2 regions of the Paenibacillus sp. FSL M8-0228 genome follow, and region 1 is predicted to be linked to the other one. Evidence: riboswitches for the same ligand, from Rfam matches in the RefSeq annotation. Region 1 holds a riboswitch; the other holds the start of a gene.
What was found. A riboswitch is a leader RNA that binds a small molecule or an ion and turns the genes downstream of it on or off. The one in region 1 is predicted to bind FMN.

Region 1 (7,581 bases):
TATATTTACGATACTCCACCAGCTTGCGGACCAGTTCCTCACGTGGATCATAATCCTCTTCCTCATAAAAATCCAAATCGTCATATTCCATCACAGGTGGCTTGGGAAGCAACAATTTACTCTTAATGGATAAGAGCGTCGCCGCCATCACCAGAAACTCGCTCGTAATGTCCAGTTCCAGCTCCTGCATACTGTGCAAAAAAGCCATATACTGATCAGTAATATCGCTAATCGGGATATCCTGAATGTCGATTTCGGCTTTATCAATCAGATGCAACAGTAGATCCAGCGGACCCTCGAATGTTTCCAGCTTGTAGTTTACGACTGTCAATGTGCTTCCCCCTGCCTTACTCCAATCATCATTCAACAATACCTTTCCCTATAGCACTTATGCTCTGCGTTATCAATCCCTCTTTCTGTAGTATATACGTCATCGCCTTGCTTAACAATCCAATCCCTTTTTTCCCCTTGCAGTTTATACCGTTCTATTCAGCTATTCCTATCATTAAAATTGCTTGCCGAGATTGGCCATTTCAATCGCAGCCAGTGCTGAATCCCAACCTTTATTACCAGCCTTCGTACCTGCTCGTTCAATAGCCTGTTCAATGTTTTCTGTAGTCACTACCCCAAAAATAACAGGTACTCCCGTTTTTAGGCTGCTCGCTGCCACACCCTTGGCCACTTCATTGCAGACGATATCATAATGTGAAGTAGAACCACGGATGACCGTACCCAGCGTAATTACGGCATCATATTTGCCGCTTGCAGCCATTTTTTGCGCAATTAGTGAAATTTCAAATGCACCCGGAACCCAGGCTACATCAATTTCATCTTCCTGTGCACCATGTCGTTGAAGTGCGTCAATTGCACCGCTTAACAGCTTGCTCGTAATAAACTCATTAAATCTGCCCACCACAATACCATATTTTAAACCGTTCGATACAAGATTACCTTCTAGAAAACGTGCCATATTAATCAACCTCTCTTAATTCAAATTATTTACAATGACAAACGGCGGCGGTAGTCCACCAAATGCTGAATACTGATCAGTTTCAATTGATGTCGCTTGGCGACCACTGCCAGATCAGGCAGGCGGGCCATTGAGCCATCTTCCTTTATAATTTCACAAATGACTCCAGCAGGCTTGAAGCCACTGAGTCGAGCCAGATCAACAGCCGCCTCCGTGTGACCAGCACGCTGCAAGACACCCCCATCGCGAGCAATCAGCGGGAACATGTGACCAGGCTTGCGGAAATCACTTCCTGTGACTGCTTCGTCTGCCAAGGCGCGTACAGTCAAGGAGCGCTCGGCCGCTGAAATCCCCGTTGTTGTCTCCATATGATCTACCGATACCGTAAAGGCAGTACCGTGGAAATCTGTATTTTGCTCTACCATAGGATGCAATTCCAAGGCCTCGGCTCTTTGTCGTGTGATCGGCACACAGACCAACCCGCGACCTTCTGTAATCATGAAATTAATGACCTCAGGCGACGCTTTTTCAGCCAAAGCGATAAAATCGCCTTCATTTTCGCGCTGTTCATCATCCACTACAATAACGACTTTACCGTTTTTCAAGTCCTCCAACGCTTCTTCGATGGAATCCAAACGAATCTCTTCGTCATGTTCCAACTCGCCATGCTCTATGACGTTTGCCATTGCACTTGTTTGGCTACCTCTATCCATAACACTTTCCTCCTCATGTCTTAGCCACGAATGCTCCTAAACAGGCTTACCATTCAATATCAGGCAAAACCGTGTTTCGCCAAATAGTCCAAACTGAGAGGAGCTTCTTCTACTCTCTCCGCCTCCGCTGCACCTCTGTAACTTAAAAGCTGTTCTACATATTTGCCCAAAATATCGCATTCGATATTGACGGTATCCCCCTCACGTTTGCCTTGTAAGGCCGTTTCGGATAAGGTGTGGGGAATAATGGATACGGCAAAGGTCTCTCCCGTACGCTGTGCGACTGTGAGGCTTATACCATCAATTGTGATTGACCCTTTGAGAAGAATATATTTAAATAATGTTTGATTTTTAGGCTCAATTTCGTACACCACTGCATTCTGGTCTGATGTCACCCCGCGAATCGTTCCCGTCCCGTCCACATGTCCTTGCACGATATGTCCTCCGAACCTTCCACTCGCCACCATCGCTCGCTCCAGATTGACTCGGCTGCCGGATCTCAACTCTTTCAGATTAGTGCTACGAAAGGTTTCCGGCATCACATCAACCTTAAAGTCTTTCGTACCGATCTGTATCGCCGTCAGGCAAACGCCATTCACTGAGACACTGTCTCCTATTTTTAAATCGCCCAACACCACGGAACCCGAAATCCCCAGCACCATCGCTTCACCGCTTTTGGAAATGGTTTGAATACGACCCACTTCCTCGACCAATCCGGTAAACATGCCTTCACTCCTTTCCACTACATCTCAGTTTATCCCTAATTCATCAGCTATAAGCGCAAAAAACCCCCAGTTCGGATTCAATCCGTCATGGGGGTGATGAGAGTCACATTTGTAGTATACAAGCGCAGTTCATATGCATCTTAAGACGACATGAAATCATAGGTTTGCCAATAGAAAGCATGACTGAGGATACAGCCAAATACGCTCAGAACACCCATCAAAAGAAAGCTATCGCCCGATGCCATCCTACAACGAAATAAGCCGTACGCACAATTGGGTATGCTAAAAATCGGCACATGTCACGTCATGTGCATGCGCTTCGTATCCTTCTCCCATCCAGACTATACTGTCGGTCCCGGATTTGCACCAGGTCCACCTTCTGCTGATCATTCAGCATCCGGGTCACGGACTAAGCCATGCTGTTTCTCACAAAAACGATCCACAAACATGTCATCACCGCCGGTGGGGAATTTCGCCCCGCCCCGAAGGATCTTGCTCTTATTCAGTTGAATTAACATTAAACTTGTTACGTATATTAGCACCGACTTCTAAAAAAAGCAAGTTATCAAATAGAAGCTCCTGCTTTGGTTTTGACATATTGGCTGGAGAGTTCTTCAAACCAGGTTTTATCGTTCATATGAAGCGCCAAGTCAATCAGATCGGCCAGTTCCTCGACTCCCAGCTCTGTTGCATGATCAAAGGTAATTACGGCTGAAGCAACCGGTCCTCGCCCTTCCTCAGAACATGCTTCATAATCCAGTCGTACATCAACATGTCCGTCAATAAACTCGCATTTTAGAAAATAAATAATTTCGCACATTAAAATGGGGCGTACTTGTGTTTCTAACACGCAATCCATCACCTTGGCAGAATAATGCTGGTTCGTCAGCGTAAATTTGTGTTCTGTCGCTGCCAGCGAGGTCCGTCCAAAATCATCCGTAAACTTGAGTTCCACTGGCTTGATGTTCATAACCTTAGGGATTTGCTTCTTTATAATTTCGATTATTTCAACTGTATTCAGCTTAATCATTACCTGCACCTCATTGCATCTTAAAATTCAGAAGAAAACTTTTTAACGTGCCTCTTATAGGCCTCCACTCCTATATCGGAAATCATTACCTGTTTTTTTATGCTTCAACCCATAAACGACAAAAAAGATTCTTTGCGCAATAAGCGCAAAGAATCTTGATCGAGCCACTACAGTAACAGCGGCTAACAATGTTAATCGATGATTATGCAAAAAACAGGATTATAGCTCTGAAATTTCATGTTTCTTTTTCAGGATAGTCCAGCGACGCTCAATCTCCTGTTCAAAGGTCGCCAGCGTAGCCTCCTCCTTAATAAGATGCTTCGTTTTACCCATTAATTTCAGCCATTCAGCAGCTGGAATTCGTTTTCCTTTGTCCTCCGGATTGTACGTAATCGTCGTACTGCCTTGCTCTATTTCGTACAAAGGAAAGAAACAGGACTCGACTGCGGCGCCCACAATGCTGGTACCCAGTCTGTCTTCGGATTTCCAATTCAGCGGACAGGCGCACAGGATTTTACCATAGGCCGTACCCACGTTGTTTGCATACCATTGAGCCTTGGCTGCTTTACGCAGCATATCCTGCGGATGACTTTCAGCAGCGGTAAAAGCATACGGAATGTTACAAGCAGCCATGATTTGCACGGTATCCTTGTGATGCCCTTGCTTTCCTTTTTGCATTTTACCTACACCCGACGTACTGGTCATGTGACCGAGCGGAGTGGAGTAAGATTGCTGTGAACCTGTATTCATGTACCCCTCGTTATCATATTCCAGCATGATTAGCTTATGATTACGCAGAGCCGCACCAATCGCAGAACCCATACCAATATCCATCCCACCGTCACCACTAATCATGATAAAGGTCGGATCGTCCGACATCTCAATTTCATTACGCCGTTTCATTTCCATGTAAGCTTCTAGCGCTCCTGAAAGGGTAGCGGCCCCGTTTTGAAAAAGATTGTGGATCATCGGTTGTTTGTGTGATGTATATGGATACCCTGTCGTCGTCACATATACGCAGCCTGTCTGGAACAGCACGACAATATCCCCTTCAATACCTTTGAAAAACAGTTCCAGCGCAGACAATGCCCCACATCCTGGACAAGCTCCGTGGCCTGGTGAAAGACGCCGTGGTTTGGTTGTCAACGACCGCAAAGGGGGTACCTTGACCTTGAGCTTCCCGGTCTCCTCGTCCGGCGTAACCTGAATCAGACCCGTACGGTAATCATTACCACGTGGCGGCTGCATAACTTGCGGCATCACCTTGTCCGGTGAACCCGAATTAATTCCGTAGTAATCAAAGGGCTTCTCTACTCGTCCGGCCTCTGCCGCCTCGATTGCAAGCTGGAAGAACGCCTCTGCATCTTCTGCATAAAAATCTTTGCCGCCCAAGCCAAAGATACGGCTCAACACGAGTGTCCGATTCAGCGGGTCCTCCTGCAAGGCCGCTTTAATTTCATGCGTTAAATTACCGCCGTCTGCCCCATACGAGTCTGCACGCTCACCTACCAGCAACGCCTTGACATTGCGTAATGCTTCCCGCAGTTGTGCGGCTGGGAACGGTCGGATGATGTTCGGACGTATCACACCAGCTTTAATTCCGCGCGCGCGGAGTTGATCAGCCACATCCTTGGCCGATTCAGCCGCCGAATTCAACAGAAATACCGCAACCTCAGCGTCCTCCATTTGATACAGATCTAAAATCGGGTAATCCCGACCGGATAAAGCGGCATATTCTGCTGCTACCTGCTCATATACTCCTTCTGACAGCTTCAGTGCTTCGGACAGCTGAACATGATTATTCGTCAAGTCATCGCCGTTCATATGCGCGCCCACAGTAACAGGATGATCAAAATCCGTAATATTCGGATAATTTAAGTTCGGGTTAGGACCTACAAAACCACGCACGGTCTCAGCATCGGCAAAATATTGCACTTTACGTTTTTGATGGGACGTATAAAAACCGTCATATGCGACCATTACAGGCAGCCGAACATCGCTGTGCTCTGCAATTTTTAGTGCCATAATGTTCATATCATACACAGCCTGTGGTGTACTTGCCGTCAAAATGACCCAGCCTGTATTCAAACCATAGTACAGATCCGAATGATCTCCGCGAATATCTAGGGGACCACTGACAGCTCGTGTCACCAGATTCATAACCATAGGAAAACGGGTACCTGACTGAACAGGTAACTGCTCCAGCATGTACAGGAAACCTTGCGAACTAGTGGCGTTCACCACCCTCGCTCCCGCTGCGGCAGCTCCATAACAAATCCCTGCCGATCCGTGTTCTCCGTCTGCTGCAACCAGCTTAATATTATGCTGACCTCTCGTTCTCATCTGATCTAGATACTGCGCTACCTCGGTAGATGGAGTAATCGGGAAATATCCCATCATATGATAATTAATCTGCGCAGCCGCCGTTGCTGCCATTTCATTACCGGATTCGAACGTTGTCACTTGCGCGGCGCCTGTCTGTTTGAGTTCTTCCTCCAGTTTTGCCATTACGCACGCCCTCCTTCATATACCGGAAATTGGTGGGCAACTCGATTCTGTTCAGCCCATCCCCATTGCTCGCGACGCGAGCTTAGTGCCCCCGATGGGCAAATATCTACACATTTCAGACATCCTTTGCAATACTGGTAATCAATCCCTTGCAAAAATGGCATCATTCTTCCGCGTTTGTCTGCTTGCTCTTCCCATACAAAACAGTAATCCGGGCAAATCGAATCACACTTGGCACAATGGGTACATTTATCAACTTCATATTCAGGCACATACCCCTGACGTGAACCACTAACATCTCTCGTTATGCTGTTTCCCTGAGTTGCAATAACGCCCCCCAGTAATTGCGTTTCGTATCCCAGCAATGGCTGCGGACGTTCAAAAACCCGATCCTGCGCGTCATCAGTAACCGGATATACGTGCGGTTCCATTTCATCATAACCACGGTTAAACGTACGCAGATTAGGTTCCACTAACAGTGGATTTTTCTTTTCAAAGGTACTGCGTATAACCGATCTCATCGCTTCCGGGTCCAGGAAGTCACAGACACGGAACAAGGCACCGAGCATGGACGTATTTAGTTTGGTTCGCTCTTCCAGTGCGATGCCCATCGCATCCACCACCGCTAATGTTCCGGATACCAGTCCCAAATCAGCCCGTATTTCTTCTGCCGGACGCGTGGAATTAACCACTACAATCCCATCCGCTGGCAGTCCGCTGATTACATTTACCGTTTTGTATAACGTTTCATGGAAAATGCCTACCACATGCGGTTGCTCAATCGGACTGTGATCCCGAATATCGACTTCTGGCTCACAGAAACGGACGAAACTTTTAACCGGAGTTCCCTTTTTTTCCGAACCGTAGGACGAAAAATTTGAAGCATTCAGCCCCAAACCAAGCACCCCGGTTTCGGCCAACATTTTGCCAGCCAGATTAGCGCCGAGTCCACCAATGGATTCCAGCCGGATTTCAAAAAATCCGAGTCGATTTGTGCTCGTTAAAATAGACAATGTGATAAGCCCCCTTCTTTTCCAATCCTTAACGAGTTTGAATACTCATATAAAAAAAATTGGAAATTGCATTCTTATGAAAAGGCTATCACAACACTTACTTTTCGAATGTGATCTTACGCACTGTAATGCCTACGTGATTGCGAAAATCAATAAACCGTCAAACAAAAGACAACAAAAGCCGCCCTGTCCAAAGACAGAACGGCTTAGGTGCAACGCTATTAAAAAAAGATCATGTAATTAACGGTAAAATTACACGTCAAATACTTTAACCTCTTTCATTTTGTCGCCTTGCTTTACAGCATCAATGAATTCCATACCTTTGGTTACTTTACCAAATACAGTATGTACTCCATCTAAATGTGGTTGTGGAGCGTAGCAGATAAAGAATTGGCTGCCACCTGTGTTGCGACCTGCATGAGCCATGGACAGAACGCCTTTGGCATGCTTTGTTGTATTCGTAGCTGTTTCACAGTCAATCGTGTAACCAGGACCGCCTGTACCGTTACCGATCGGACAACCACCTTGAGCAACAAAGCCAGGAATGACACGGTGGAAGCTCAAACCGTTGTAGTAACCGCTGTTTGCCAGCTTTTCAAAGTTAGCAACGGTGTTTGGAGCT
Region 2 (7,581 bases), 2.0 Mb from region 1:
CCGTTTTGATTGGAACGAACTTGCATGAGGGGGCCTATTTCATCCGAAAAGAATCCCATCTAATGAACAAGTCAACAGCGAGACAGGCATTGGAAATGATGACGGGCATGTCAGACATCGGCGACCTGATAGAACCATTTCCGGTTACGATTGAGGGACAGGCGCAAATGTTGACCGATCTATTTTTTTGGCGTCCTGCGTTGGCTCTTGCTGTTGCACAGTCGGCGCATGCGCCTGTATGGATGTATCGTTTTGATTGGACATTGCCCGGGCATCCTACCTTTGAACAAGCGGTTCACGGTGCAGAGATTGCGTTTGTTTTCGATAATCTGGAGCTGCTAGATAAGCTTGGATTAGAGATTCAACCTTCGATGCAGAAGCTGGCTCAAGATATGCAGCAGGCATGGGTTGCTTTTGCACGTGATGGGAAACCAGTGCTGTCCGAGGGGGCTTGGCCGATGTACGACAGAGAAGAGCGGACTACAGCTATTTTCCATCAGAATATTAAGGTGGAGCACGACCCCGAAGGAGATAGACGCCGTCATTTAACCGGTCAGATGACCCTATAAGTAACAAGAGAGAGAGCATATCAAGAACTCAAATGTAAAAAGCCTTCGCCCGTAATTTGTATACGGACGAAGGCTTTTGTTAGTAGTAAGTTAAATCTTAAATCGCTTAACCAGCTGTTGCAAATCCTGCGCCATGTTGGACAACTCCTGTGACGAAGAGGCGATTTCCTCCATAGCTGCCATTTGTTCCTGAGCAGCAGCAGATGTTGTCTGCGAGCTGTCCGCCGAATTGCGAGACAGGCTTGCCAAATGGGTAACGGTGGCGGAGACTTCCTCTGTACTGGCTGAGATTTGTTCAGCAGCAGCGGACACACTTTGAATTTGTTCCACGATATGAGAAGTAGAGCGCTCAATATTCGTAAATGCACCTTCTGCATCTTGGCTAATACGCATACCTTCACCTACCTGGTTACGAACATTACCGTTCATGGTAGCGGTAGAGCGTTGAATCAAATCGAGCATCTGAGTAATAATCTGACTGATGGAATCCGCGCTTTCCTTGGATTGCTCAGACAGCTTGCGTACCTCTATAGCGACTACGGCAAATCCACGCCCGGCTTCGCCAGCTCTGGAAGCTTCAATAGACGCGTTCAGAGACAACAAATTGGTTTGCTTGGCAATGGCGGCAATAGCCGTATTCATCTGCTTCGCATCGTCTGAGAGCTGGGATAGCTCATCCATTAGGCTAGCCGTTTGGCTGACAGCCTCCAGAATACGGTCCATTTGGGTCCGTACACTACTGATCATTTGACTGCCTTGAGCCACATCATGCTCGGTTTGTCCTGCTGAATCCACGATGGAGCTTGCCGATTCGGCAATGGTGCTGACACCCTTCGCCATTTCTTCAACGGCATTAGCGGTCTGCTCGGATGCCTCGGCGCTGGTGGCTGCATTTTCCGCGGATTCCATAACCGTTTCCGCTACATGTTGTACGGACTCCGTCGTTTGCTCTGTGCTTTCCTTGATTATCAGGGAAGAGGAAGCAAGTCGGGAGGAGGTTTGGTTGACCTCTGAGACCATCGTATGCAAGGAATGCGTCATCTGGTCAAAATTCTGTGCCAGTTCGCCGAACTCATCCTTGCTGGATAGATTAACACGTTCGGTCAGATTTCCGTCACGGACGATGCGTGTTCCTGCTTGCAGCTTGCGCAGCGGAATTAAGAATGAGCGGACCATAAGCACAATGATGATCGCCGCGGCAAGTATGGAAATAACAATCACAATCAGGCTTTGTTTCAGAATTGGTTGGGCTGCATCACTATAATCCTCCAGATCCGACAGTGCGACAATGCTCCAACCGGTGAGAGGGTCCTTAAGTGTAAAGGCCAGCATATCTCGATTCATAAATTGAATTTGCGACATGGAAGGAGTATCATTTTCGACGGTTGTCGCCACTTCGGGAAGTCCTTCTATGGCGTCAGCCGCTTTTTTGCCTGTCTTGTTGAAAGCTGTTCCAGTCCCAGATACAACTTTATGTTCAGAATCAACAATAATGAGTCCTCCGCGCTCACCAATCTTAACAGACTGCAGACTTTCACTCATTTTGTCCAGGTTCAAAGCCAGGGCAACAGCTCCTTCACCGTCCTCCAGCGTTCCCGATATATTAACGACTAAATTCCCTGTCGTGACGCTGGCAACTGGAACACCGACGAATACTTTACCCTTTTCCAGCATCGCGTTTTTGTACCATTTTCTCTCCCTGGGATCATAATCGGACTCCTGTTTTTTCGGCGAACGTATGTATTGCCCCTTCTCATTGCCGAGAAGCGCTGCATCTAGCTCGGGGTGAGCCTTGACGATAACAGCTAACTTTTTCTGAAGGGCTTCTTGGTTGGTACCGATGGAATCAGAATTGATTTCAGTGGTAAGCACGTCCAGATCTTTCATAATGGGCGCTACATACTGATTGACATTGCTTCGGATCAGATACAGATTCGTGTATACGGAACTGCCCATTTGCTGACTGAGTTGTGTCGTAGCCCCCTGATAAGAAAAGTACCCGATAAGTACGCTCGGAATCAATAACACAGCTAAAAAAGATATTATTAATCTTGTCCTCATTAAATAAAACTGCTTGAGAAACCTGTTCCACCACGGAACTGTTTGTTTTGTTTTAGTCATAGTTCTTGCTCCTCTGTGTCTGATGATCACTACATTGTTTTATTCGACATAAACCGACGAATTTTATAGATGTAATCATTGGGAAACGAGGAATAGTAGCATGTTTTAGACACTTTTTTTAAAAGACGGGTCTAAAGAACTATATTTTATATGGATACGAATACATAAAAAAGCCAAATCGGAGATGCAAAAGCATCTTCACAATTTGGCTTGGGTGAGTCATGAAAGAGACATTGAACTGTTAATTTTTTTGCTGACGTGAAATCATAAAGAGCGTAATCCAGATGAGCATAAAACCAGTCAATTGCGCTACCGTAACGATTTGCTGAAATGCGATCCAATTAATCACGACACCCACCATGGGAAAGCTCAATTCTGCCATCGTAGCATAAGACGCTTTGGTCGTACTTAAGCCTTTGTAATACAGCAATAAGCTAAGAAGACCCGGAAGCAATGCCTGCAATAGCAAGTTGATAATCACAGCTGCGCCTGCCCATGTACCGGCAGGCATATTCCATGGCGCATGCTCTACAGAGGTGAGGACAATCAGCAGAGGGAGCGCCACCATGAAGCGGAGGGAGGTTACCGTTTCATATTTCATTGAACGAAGCAAGTAGCTTCCCATGACTGTCGAACCGCCCCACAGAACTGCTGCACCCAGTGCAAGCAGACTACCGACCTGGACAAAATCACGAACATGCCCGAAGGGGAGCGACCAACCGAAGGTCAGAAGATACGTCCCGAACAGAGCGACGACAATTAATAATCCAAAATGACGCGGCAACATTTCCTTCAAAATAATACGGGCTAGAACAATAGCGACCAGTGGTTGAAGCTTCTGGAGCAAGAGTACAGCATTCAAATCACCATTGCTGAGTGCCATGGTAAAAATCACGCTGGCCAGAGCCGAGCCGCCCCACGAGACGAACAAAATAGCGAAAACTTGACGAAGCCGTACCGCTTTGAGTTCCTCACGATGTTTCCACAGCATCGGTGTCAGAGCGAGGAAAAGCAGCATATGCTCCATTAGTACAATTTGTGTTGAAGTAAATGATTTTAGCAAAATAATACGAAACAGCGGATCAGCGCCCCACAAGGCTGCTCCTATTGCGACCAGCCAAAAACCGCTTTTCATGTGGGAGCTATGATCAAAACCTTTGGATGTTAGTACAGTAGAAGATTGACTCATACTCAATTAGCTCCTTGCGAATACAGGACCGGTGGCACAAAAACCCCCGTCCATGGCGAAAGACCATGCAAGACGGGGGTTGATCAAATAAACTTGCCGCTTTATGCAAGTTAAATGAAGTTACTGCAACTGCAAAATCCATAACGCAGCATTCATCCACTTTGCGGCATGTTGATATTTCGATCTTCTTCCATCCGGACTTTACCGTCGGCTTTGGCATCTCACCAAATCAGTCCGTATCCTGTTGCCAGATACAGAGTCGCGGGCTTAGCTCCATGAGCCATACCGCCGGTTGGGAATCTCACCCTACCCCGAAGATCCTTATTCCGTTTTTTAATTTCTCCTATAGGATATACCTGTTTTAGAATGAAGTCCAGTGAAAAATGTGTGTATAACTAACAATGATTTTCATCTATTTTTCGAAAGCGTTTTACTAAGTTACATACTATGAAGTAATATCCTTATACTCAATGCGTCGAATCGCTGCATAAGCCACAAGCATTCCCAGTATAGAGAAGCCTATTTGCACGGGGGCTATGGAGCTAAGTGTAGCGCCGTTATTATTGGAGAAAAGCAATGCTACAATCAGGATTGAGGTCACAATGGTGGTGGGTACAGAGTATCTTCGCATCCCCATATACAGCGGAACCAGTCCCATAAAGCTGGCAGCAACGGCATTGATCAGCGTCCGTGCTGATTGTTGACCCAGTATCGAAAGAGTAAGGTTATCGGGTACAATCAAGACAAACTGGTTGAGCAGATGAATAGCAGCCGTAATGATTATTTCCGAAATAATAATTGATAAGAAGGTAAACAGCAGCACAACCAAGAGCTTGGCGATCATCAGCTTTTGACGGTGAATCGGATACATGAACAGGATCGTAATCGATTTGGACTTAAATTCCCCTACGATAAAGCGGCACAGGAGAACAGAGGCAAACACAATAAATGTGGCTCTGACCAGCATGTCCATGAGATCGAGAAGCTGAGTGTACTGTGTAAATTCGGGTATTCCTGTACTTTGGCTGTCCAGCGCGATGATACAGAGCAGCCCAAGAATGCATGCATTGGCGATCAGTGCTGAACGGATATAACCGGCCAGATGAAATTTTTTCAGCTCCAATTGCATCAATTTAAGCATGGAGATCACCTCCGTTTAACAGCCGCAAAAAGTAGTCTTCCAGCGTACTGCTTTTCTGATGAATGGAATCCACTTCTATATCATTTAAAATGAGCGTCTTCGTAATTTGTTTCTGCGGTACATTTGAATCGTAAATACGTATACTCTGTTCATTGAGCACCCTTATATTATTCAGATTCAGATGATGGGAGAGGACGTAGGCCGCCTTTTTACAATCGTTGGTCGTAAATTCGATGTATTCCGTATTGGTTTCCCGCACCTGCTCCATCGACACTTCCTCAATCAGCCTTCCGTGATTAATCACGCCTACCGTATCCGCAATCTGCTCTATTTCCGCTAAAATATGACTGGACACGAGCAGAGTCATCCCATATTCCTTGCATAGCATGTGGAATAGTTGGCGGATTTCCTTGATTCCCACCGGGTCCAGACCATTAATCGGTTCATCCAAAATGAGTAGCTCTGGCTTAGTCGCAATAGCGCGGGCAATCCCGAGACGCTGTTTCATTCCCAGTGAAAAGTCTTTTACCGACTTGTCACCCGCATTCTGCAAGTTTACTAATTCCAGGGCATCCCGAACAGCCTGCTTATTATAGTAGCCCATGTATTCACAATGAAGTTCGAGATTTTGCTGCGCCGTCAGCCTATCATAAAAAATCGGGTATTCAATAATCGAACCCATCCGTCCGAGCAGATGATACGATTTTGGCGTTAATTTCTCACCGAATAATTCAATTTCCCCCGATGTCGGCTTGAGTAAATTCGTAATCATTTTCATCATCGTCGTCTTGCCTGCCCCGTTAGGGCCGAGAAAGCCATAGGTTTCTCCCTTGCGCACATTCATACTGACTCCTGCTACAATTTCGTTACCCTTCAGGGCTTTGGTCAATTGATGTGTACGTATTACGTAAGTCATGGGTGTTCTCCCTTCGTATACTGCTGATAATTCAAGGATAAAGGGCGAAATGTTCATTTTTCTTTCGTGATTCTTACAAATTTATTAAGTTGAGCATGTTGAGTCCGATTAATAGTTGATTTTCTTCAATGTAAAAGAGAAGACCGTCCGCTCATAAGGTTTACTAGTCAATTGAATTTCTCCGTTCATCGTTTCAACCAGACGTTTGGCAATCGTAAGGCCCAGTCCGCTGCCTTGTACCGCCTTATTGCGGGAGTCCTCCAATGTGTACATACGTTCAAAAACTTTATCTTGCTCAGATTCCTGTATGCCTTTGCCACGATCCCATACCTCTATACGCACTGTATCCTGCTGTTCTGACAGCGTCAGGCCTAGCGTTCGACCATCTGCCCCGTAGCGAATGGCATTCGAGATCAGATTGTTCAGCACCCGCCCAATCGCTCCTTCGTTCCCCAAGGCATGAATGGTATGCTCCGGGATCTCAATATGCACAGTAAACCCCTGTGCAGTCAGCAGGTCATAAAACTCTAAAATGCTGCGTCTGCACAGTTCTCCCACTTCCAGTCGTGTCAACGGAATATCCGTATCATTAGCTTCCAGTTTCGCCAAATTAAAAAAGCTTCCGATCAACTCAATCGCTTCGCTTGTCTTTTGATGAATTTTGGATAGCAGTTTTATACGTTCTTCCGGCAAAATAGTCGGATCGCCATCCAGCATCTCGGCATATCCAAGCACAACCGTAAGCGGGGTCTTGAGATCGTGTGAAATGTTCGAAATCATTTTGCGCATAGCAATTTGGCTACGGTTGTAATCTGCAGACACTCTGAGATTCAAGTCCAGCAGTCGATTAATTTCCGTCATGAGTCGTTGCAGTTCAACGTCACCTGTGACATATAGCAGCTTTTCCGCATGATTCACCGTCACAATCCGCTCTAGTAGGGCACGGATATCCCTTATTTTGCGCTTATTGGCCATACGCTCCCGCCAAAGCCATACTATAACGACTGACATGATGAGGCCGACAATCCATTCAGAAATGTTTTCGATGTTCATATCAGCCATTCTCCCATTTGTAGCCAATGCCCCATAGCGTTTTAATGTGGACAGGATGAGAGGGATCTTCTTCAATTTTCTCACGCAGGCGGCGAATATGGACGTTAATCACGTTCTCGTCGCCCATATAATCGTCTTTCCAAATAAATCCGTATAGTTGTGCTTTTGTAAATACCCGGTTCGGATTGGCTACAAACAGCTTCAAAATATCGGATTCTTTGGCTGTTAGCTGAATTTCATTTTCATTGCGAATGACTGTAAAATGATCAAAATCAATACGCAGACTGCCGTAGGTCAAAACTTGTGCTTGCGGCTGTTCCTCCTGCTGTTGCTGACGGGCATATGTAGTAGATCTGCGGATCGCGGACTGAATACGAGCGGTCATTTCCAGCATTGAAAAAGGTTTGGCAACATAATCATCTGCCCCAAAGCCTAGCCCAAGCGCTTTATCTACGTCACTATCCTTGGCTGACATAATCAGAATAGGTACGGCGCTGTGGGTACGGATTCGGCGGATCACCTCCATACCGTCCACCTTCGGCATCATCAAATCCACCAGTACCAGATCATAGGTATGACGTTCAAAGGCAAG

Region 2: another riboswitch for FMN. It lies ahead of MKY98_RS06650 (DMT family transporter); the one in region 1 lies ahead of ribE (riboflavin synthase).

Annotation. Positions count from the first base shown of each region.
Region 1 covers NZ_JBBOXA010000001.1:3,444,849-3,452,429, forward strand. Annotated here, with positions in the region: gene MKY98_RS15295 (segregation and condensation protein A) at 1-331, opposite strand, end outside; gene ribH (6,7-dimethyl-8-ribityllumazine synthase) at 506-970, opposite strand; gene ribB (3,4-dihydroxy-2-butanone-4-phosphate synthase) at 1,000-1,683, opposite strand; gene ribE (riboflavin synthase) at 1,743-2,408, opposite strand; FMN riboswitch at 2,729-2,902, opposite strand; gene MKY98_RS15315 (IDEAL domain-containing protein) at 2,974-3,438, opposite strand; gene MKY98_RS15320 (thiamine pyrophosphate-dependent enzyme) at 3,658-5,946, opposite strand; gene MKY98_RS15325 (2-oxoacid:acceptor oxidoreductase family protein) at 5,946-6,959, opposite strand; gene MKY98_RS15330 (peptidylprolyl isomerase) at 7,212-7,581, opposite strand, start outside.
Region 2 covers NZ_JBBOXA010000001.1:1,458,859-1,466,439, forward strand. Annotated here, with positions in the region: gene MKY98_RS06640 (carboxylesterase/lipase family protein) at 1-569, shown strand, start outside; gene MKY98_RS06645 (methyl-accepting chemotaxis protein) at 660-2,690, opposite strand; gene MKY98_RS06650 (DMT family transporter) at 2,932-3,879, opposite strand; FMN riboswitch at 4,058-4,202, opposite strand; gene MKY98_RS06655 (ABC transporter permease) at 4,325-5,020, opposite strand; gene MKY98_RS06660 (ABC transporter ATP-binding protein) at 5,013-5,936, opposite strand; gene MKY98_RS06665 (sensor histidine kinase) at 6,045-6,989, opposite strand; gene MKY98_RS06670 (response regulator transcription factor) at 6,991-7,581, opposite strand, start outside.